DNA from 2 places in the Streptomyces sp. NPDC051555 genome. Region 1 is predicted to be linked to the other one. Evidence: riboswitches for the same ligand, from Rfam matches in the RefSeq annotation. Region 1 holds a riboswitch; the other holds the start of a gene.

Evidence for each region. A riboswitch is a leader RNA that binds a small molecule or an ion and turns the genes downstream of it on or off. The one in region 1 is predicted to bind S-adenosylmethionine.
Region 2: it holds a riboswitch for S-adenosylmethionine, as region 1 does, so the genes downstream of both, thrC (threonine synthase) here and ACIBEA_RS33020 (aminotransferase class V-fold PLP-dependent enzyme) in region 1, are expected to answer to the same signal.

Annotation. Positions count from the first base shown of each region.
Region 1 covers NZ_JBITDP010000021.1:81,247-84,646, reverse strand. The annotation lists gene ACIBEA_RS33020 (aminotransferase class V-fold PLP-dependent enzyme) at 1-1,331, opposite strand, end outside; SAM riboswitch class IV at 1,557-1,673, opposite strand; gene trpD (anthranilate phosphoribosyltransferase) at 1,789-2,853, opposite strand; gene ACIBEA_RS33010 (cytochrome bc complex cytochrome b subunit) at 3,000-3,400, opposite strand, start outside.
Region 2 covers NZ_JBITDP010000019.1:86,018-89,417, forward strand. The annotation lists gene ACIBEA_RS31580 (trehalose-6-phosphate synthase) at 1-78, opposite strand, end outside; gene ACIBEA_RS31585 (glucosyl-3-phosphoglycerate synthase) at 125-1,075, opposite strand; SAM riboswitch class I at 1,302-1,453, shown strand; gene thrC (threonine synthase) at 1,471-2,781, shown strand; gene ACIBEA_RS31595 (ubiquitin-like small modifier protein 1) at 2,815-3,090, shown strand.

The DNA.
Region 1 (3,400 bases):
TCCACGTGCTCGTCGGGCGTACCCGCACCGAAGCTGACCCGGATCGCGTTCAGCGAGCGCTCACCCGGCTCCGCCTCCGGCGCCCCGCACTCGCCCGGCTCCTGCGGCGCACTGCCCAGCAGCGTCCGCACCAGCGGGTGGGCGCAGAAGAGCCCGTCACGGACGCCGATGCCGTACTCGGCGGACAGCGCGGCGGCGAAGTGCGAGCTGTTCCACCCGTCCACCACGAAGGAGATGACGCCGACCCGCGGGGCGTCGTCGCCGAAGAGCGACAGGATCCGCACCGCCGGGACCTCGGCCAGCCCCTCGCGGACCTTCGCGATCAGGTGCTGCTCGCGGGCCACCAGGCTGTCGAAGCCGGCCTCGGTCAGCGCACGGCAGGCGGAGGCGATGGAGTAGACGCCGATGACGTTCGGCGAACCGGCCTCGTGGCGGGCCGCGGTGGTGTGCCACTCGACGTCCACGCCGCCGGCACCCTCCCCGCTGAGGCGCCGCGCCACCTTGCGCGAGGCACCGCCGCCCGCGAGGTACGGCTCGGCCTCCTGGAGCCAGTCGGCCCGCCCGGCGAGCACGCCCGAGCCGAAGGGCGCGTACAGCTTGTGCCCGGAGAAGGCGACCCAGTCGACGTCCAGCTCCTGGACGGACACGGGGTGGTGCGGGGCGAGCTGGGCGGCGTCCAGGACGATCCGCGCGCCGTGGGCGTGCGCCGCGGCGGCGAGCTCCTTGACGGGCCACAGCTCACCGGTGACGTTGGACGCCCCGGTCACGCAGACCAGCGCCGGACCGTAGGGCTCCCGGTCGGCCAGCGCGCGCTCCAGCGTGGCGACGGCCTGGCCCGGGGTGCGCGGGGCGTTGAGGTAGGTGACCTGCGCGTCGCGCCAGGGCAGCAGCGAGGCGTGGTGCTCGGTCTCGAAGACGAAGACCTGGCAGTCGGCCGGGAGCACCCGGCCGAGGAGGTTCAGCGAGTCGGTGGTGGACCGGGTGAAGACGACCTGGTCGGTGGGGCGGCAGTCGAGGAACTCGGCGACCGTGGCCCGGCTCTGCTCGAAGAGGTCGGTGGAGAGCTGCGAGAGGTACCCGGCCCCACGGTGCACGCTGCCGTAGTACGGGGCGTAGGCGGCCACGTCGTCCCAGACCCGCTGCAGGGCCGGCGCGCTGGCCGCGTAGTCCAGGGCCGCGTAGGTGACTTCGCCGCCGGTGACGAGCGGCACGGTGACGTCCCGGCCGAGCACCTGGAGCGGCTCGACACAAGCGGCGTCGCAGGCGGTCCCGCAGGTGGCGTCGGCGGTCGCGGTCGCGGTGGCAGCGGCGGCGTTCAGGGAAGCGGACATGGCGGAATCTCCCGGCAGGCAGGGGTGAATGGCTTCAAGGGGCCGTACGCGGCCGGGTGCGGCGGGGTACGGAAAGGCCCCGGGAGGAAGGGGTGGCGCCGGCGGTACCTGGGGGTACGCGGACAGGACCCTGTTTCCGGGGGTGAAGAAGGGGCGAGTCGCCCTATCGCATTCGCTTGCTCACGGAAAAAGCTCCTCGAGAGACCAGGACCCCTGGTGTCGAGGGATCCGCGCTTGCCGTAAGCCTCGCTGCCTACGGCCTGGTCATCACCCGGGGCACCCCGCCACGGAAGGAGGGTTGCCGGACAGCAAGCCGGGGCCTAAACGCTGTCACTCGTGACCTGGTCAGCATCCTGCCACAAGATCCGCCACGCACAAGCCCCGGTCCGCATGTCGGGACCGGGGCTTGTCGCAAAATCGCCGCTCGACGGGAGTCGTACGGGCGGGCGCGCGGCCGTCAGGCGTTGCTCGCCTTCACCCACCGCTCCAGCACGGCCTGGGCGGCGCCCGAGTCGATCGACTGCGCCGCGCGGGTCACGCCCGCCGCCAGCTGCTCCTCCAGCGTGCCACTGCCCGGGTCCAGGGCCACCAGGGCGGCCGCGGAGTTCAGCAGGACGGCGTCGCGCACCGGGCCGGTCTCCCCCGCCAGCAGCCGGCGGGCCACGTCCGCGTTGTACGCCGGGTCCGCGCCCCGCAGCGCGGAGACGTCCACCAGCGGGATGCCGATGTCGCGCGGGTCGAAGCCCTGCTCGGTGACCGCGCCGTCGCGCACCCACCACACCCGGGAGGTCGCCGTCGTGGTCAGTTCGTCGAAGCCGTCGTCGCCGCGGAAGACCAGCGCCGAGGAGCCGCGCTCGGCGAGCACGCCCGCGACGATGGGGGCCAGCCGGGCGTCGGCGACACCGGTCGCCTGGGCCCGTACCCGCGCGGGGTTGGTCAGCGGGCCCAGCGCGTTGAAGGTGGTGCGGATGCCCAGTTCCTTGCGGGCGGAGGCCGCGTGGCGCAGCGCCGGGTGGAACTTGACGGCGAAGCAGAAGGTGATGCCCGCCTCCTCGGCCACCTCGGCCACCCGCGCGGGGGTCAGTTCGAGGTTGACGCCCAACTTCTCCAGGACGTCCGAGGCACCGCTGGAGGAGGACGCGGCGCGGTTGCCGTGCTTGACCACCTTGGCGCCCGTACCGGCGACCACGATCGCGGACATCGTCGAGATGTTGACCGTCTTGGCGCCGTCGCCACCGGTGCCGACGATGTCGACCGTGCGGCCGGGGACCTCGATCAGGTTGGCGTGTTCGTACATGGTCCGCACGAGGCCACTGATCTCCGCGACGGTCTCGCCCTTGGCCCGCAGGGCGACCACGAAGCCCGCGATCTGGGCGTCGGTGGCCTCGCCGCTCATGATCCGGTCCATCGCCCACGCCGTGTCGTCCGCGCCGAGGTCGCGGCCGTCCAGCAGGGCGTCCAGTACGCCCGGCCAGGTACGGGCCGCCACGCTGTCGCCGCCTGCCGGGGTCACAACGTTCATGGTCCGCTCCTGATGGGTCCACAGTCGATGGGTGAGGCCCCAGCCTATCCAGCCGGAGCGGACGGCAAAGAGCCCCGTCCAGTGACTGGACGGGGCTCTTGCCGTGGCGACGCGAAGACTGACCGGAATCAGTCCGTCATGCGGAGTCAGTGGTGGCCGTGGCCGCTCTGGATCTCCTTGTACTCCTCAGCCGTGGGCTTCGGGATCTGGTTGTTCTCGCCGTAGAAGCCCTTGCTCAGCTTCGCCCGGAGCTTCTCCAGACCCTTCACCTTGCGCTCGACACCGTTCTCGTCGACCGTCGGGCCGATCTCGACCGGCTTGTACTGCTCGTACGAGGTGAGCGTGTGCAGCTTCCCCTGCGAGAGCGGCTCGTGGACCTCGACGAACTCACCGTGCGGCAGGCGCTTGATGATGCCGGTCTCGCGACCGTGCAGCACCTTGTCCCGGTCCCGGCGCTGGAGGCCGAGGCAGATCCGCTTGGTGGCGATGAAGGCGAGGACCGGGACGGCGAAGAAGCCGATCCGGACGAACCAGGTGATCGAGTTGA
Region 2 (3,400 bases), on a different contig from region 1:
GGCGCTGAGGCCCCCGTCGGCGTCGAGGGCGTACGAGAGCGGACCGCGATTGGCGGCGACGAGTACCTGAGAGGCCATGCGGGCAACCTAGCCCGGCGGGCCCGCGCTCAAACTGTGAGTGCCGTCATGCCACGCGCCGGTGGGCGTACTCCTCGACGCCCCGCATCGGCGGCCGCTCCACCGTGTCCACCGGGTAGGTGTGCGGCTCGAAGCCGTCCGGGCCGCGCTCGAACTGGGTCAGCTCGGGCCGTACGAGGTGCCCGCGCGAGAGCCGCAGCTGCGCGGTCCGGTAGATCGCGGCGGCCATTCGGCCCAGCGCCCGCCCGTCCTGGTGGCGGTGCAGCCGGACGCCGACGTCGACCTGCGCGAGCGCGTCCAGACCGGCCGTGTGCAGCGCGTCCACCAGCAGGCCGAGCTCCACGCCGTAGCCGACGGGGAAGGGCAGCCGCTCCAGCAGCGAGCGGCGCACCGCGTACTCGCCGCCCAGCGGCTGGACGAATCCGGCCAGCTGCGGCCAGTGCAGGTTCAGCAGCGGGCGGGCCACCAGCTCGGTGACCCGGCCGCCCTGGCCGGGCGCGTCGCCGAGCGGGCGGTCGTACATCGCCTTGACGAACTGCACGTCCGGTTCGGTCAGCAGCGGGCCGACGATCCCGGAGACGAAGGCGGAGGAGAAGTCGCGCAGGTCGGCGTCGACGAAGCAGACGACGTCCCCGCTGGTCACCAGCAGCGAGCGCCACAGCACCTCGCCCTTGCCGGGCACCGCCGGGACCCGCGGCAGGATGTCGTCGCGGTGCACCACGCGGGCGCCGGCCTTCGCGGCGACCGCCGAGGTGCGGTCGTCGGAGCCGGAGTCGATGACGACGAGCTCGTCGACGAGGGGGACGGGGAGGGCGTCCATCAGGTCGCGGCGGATGACCTCGACGATCGCGCCGACCGTCGCCTCCTCGTTGAGCGCGGGCAACACGACGCTGACTGTGATCCCCGATGCCCGCTTGGCCGAAAGGAGCTGCTCCAGCGGTCGGTCGGTGGCGGACCAGGAGCGGTCCCCCAGCCAGCGCTCCACCTCTTCCAGCACCTTCAGTACTCCCTGATTGAGTCGTGATCGAGTCGTGCTCGGGTCGTGGTCGAGTCATGGTCGGCCATCGATATGGCCGAAATGTGGTCCATCTCGCGGTTCGGACGGCTGTCTCAACCATCCATGCCTTCGGTTACAGTCTTGAACAACGCGGAGGACCATCGCATGTCGGGGGTCCTTCCGTACAAACGCACGGGTGCGCCGCCAAGGCGCGTTCGCGCCATACCGCTCATCCAGAGGGGCAGAGGGATACGGCCCGTTGAAGCCCCGGCAACCCTCCAGTCGGTCTCGCGATCTTTTGCAAAGTCAGCGAGGTCCCCGACTAGGGAAGGTGCCAAATCCGTCTCGTGGCGAAGTGCGCCACGGGGAAGATGAGGAGAAAGGGCCTCGCCGTCATGTCTGCACAGACTGCCGTCACCTCTGTTGTCACCCCTGTCGCCACCTCTGCCGCGACCACCGTTGATCTCGGACCCGCCATCGGGCTTTCCTGCCGCGAATGCGCCACCCGGTTCGAACTCGGTCCCATTTTCGCCTGTGCCGAGTGTTTCGGCCCGCTCGAAGTCGCCTACGAGCTTCCGACCGGTGACCCCGAGGCGCTGCGCGCCGCGATCGAAGCCGGACCGAACAACATCTGGCGCTACGCCCCGCTGCTGCCCGTCCCCGCCGACGTGGCCTCGAAGCCGAACCTGAACCCGGGCTTCACCAAGCTCGTGGACGCCGAGAACCTGGCCAAGGAGCTGGGCGTCACCGGCAAGCTCTACGTCAAGGACGACTCCGGCAACCCGACGCACTCCTTCAAGGACCGGGTCGTCGCGATCGCCGTCGAGGCCGCCCGCGCCTTCGGATTCACCACGCTCTCCTGCTCCTCCACGGGCAACCTGGCCGGGGCCGTCGGCGCCGCCGCCGCCCGCGCCGGACTGCGCTCCTGCGTCTTCATCCCGCACGACCTGGAGCAGGGCAAGGTCGTCATGGCCGGCGTGTACGGCGGTGACCTGGTCGGCATCGAGGGCAACTACGACGACGTCAACCGCTTCTGCTCGGAACTGATCGGCGACCCGCTCGGCGAGGGCTGGGGCTTCGTCAACGTCAACCTGCGCCCGTACTACGGCGAGGGCTCCAAGACGCTGGCGTACGAGATCTGCGAGCAGCTCGGCTGGCAGCTGCCCGACCAGATCGTCATCCCGATCGCGTCCGGCTCGCAGCTGACGAAGATCGACAAGGGTCTGCAGGAGCTGATCAAGCTCGGCCTGGTCGAGGACAAGCCCTACAAGATCTTCGGCGCCCAGGCCGAGGGCTGCTCACCCGTCTCGACCGCCTTCAAGGCCGGTCACGACGTGGTCCGCCCGCAGAAGCCGGACACCATCGCCAAGTCGCTCGCGATCGGCAACCCGGCCGACGGCCCGTACGTCCTGGACATCGCCCGCCGCACCGGCGGTTACGTCGAGGACGTCGACGACACCCAGGTCGTCGAGGCCATCAAGATCCTGGCGCAGACCGAGGGCATCTTCGCCGAGACCGCGGGCGGCGTGACCGTCGGCGTGACGAAGAAGCTCATCGAGAACGGGCATCTGGACCCGGCGCTGACGACCGTGATCCTGAACACCGGTGACGGCCTGAAGACCCTGGAGGCGGTGGCCGCCGACAGCGGCCAGACCGCCACCATCCGCCCGAGCCTGGACGCGTTCCGCGCCGCCGGCCTGGTCTGATCACCCCTCGAACCCCGGAAAGGCAGTAGCGCCATGAGCGTCAACGTCCGCATCCCCACCATCCTGCGCACCTACACGGGCGGCCAGGCCGAGGTCGCCGCCGAGGGCGCGACCCTCAGCGAGGTCATCGACTCCCTGGAGCAGAGCCACCCGGGCATCTCCGCCCGCGTCCTCGACGACCAGGGCAAGCTGCGCCGCTTCGTGAACGTCTACGTCAACGACGACGACGTGCGCTTCGAGAGCGGGCTGCAGACGCCGACGCCCGACGGCGTGGGCGTCTCGATCATCCCCGCCGTCGCGGGCGGCTGACCCACCCCGGCGCGGTCCGGACCACCCGGCCTCGTAGACCAAAACCTGAATTGCCCCCTCCGGTAGGAAACGGAGGGGGCAATTCTGCTTGGTTGGGCGCGGTAGAGTTGGGGAAGTCCCCACCGCTGTTCTTGCCCGCCGCATATGAACGGGTCGCGGAAGGGTTGACATTGAGTCAACATGCGTGCGCGCTATGGGTCGTTGGCGTGGTTTGTCCGGCCCGAGTTGCCCCGGAAGATTCCTAATTTTCACCCTATTTCAATGTAATGGCGTGTCCAGAATTCTCGTGGGAATGACCTGTTGCAGACAG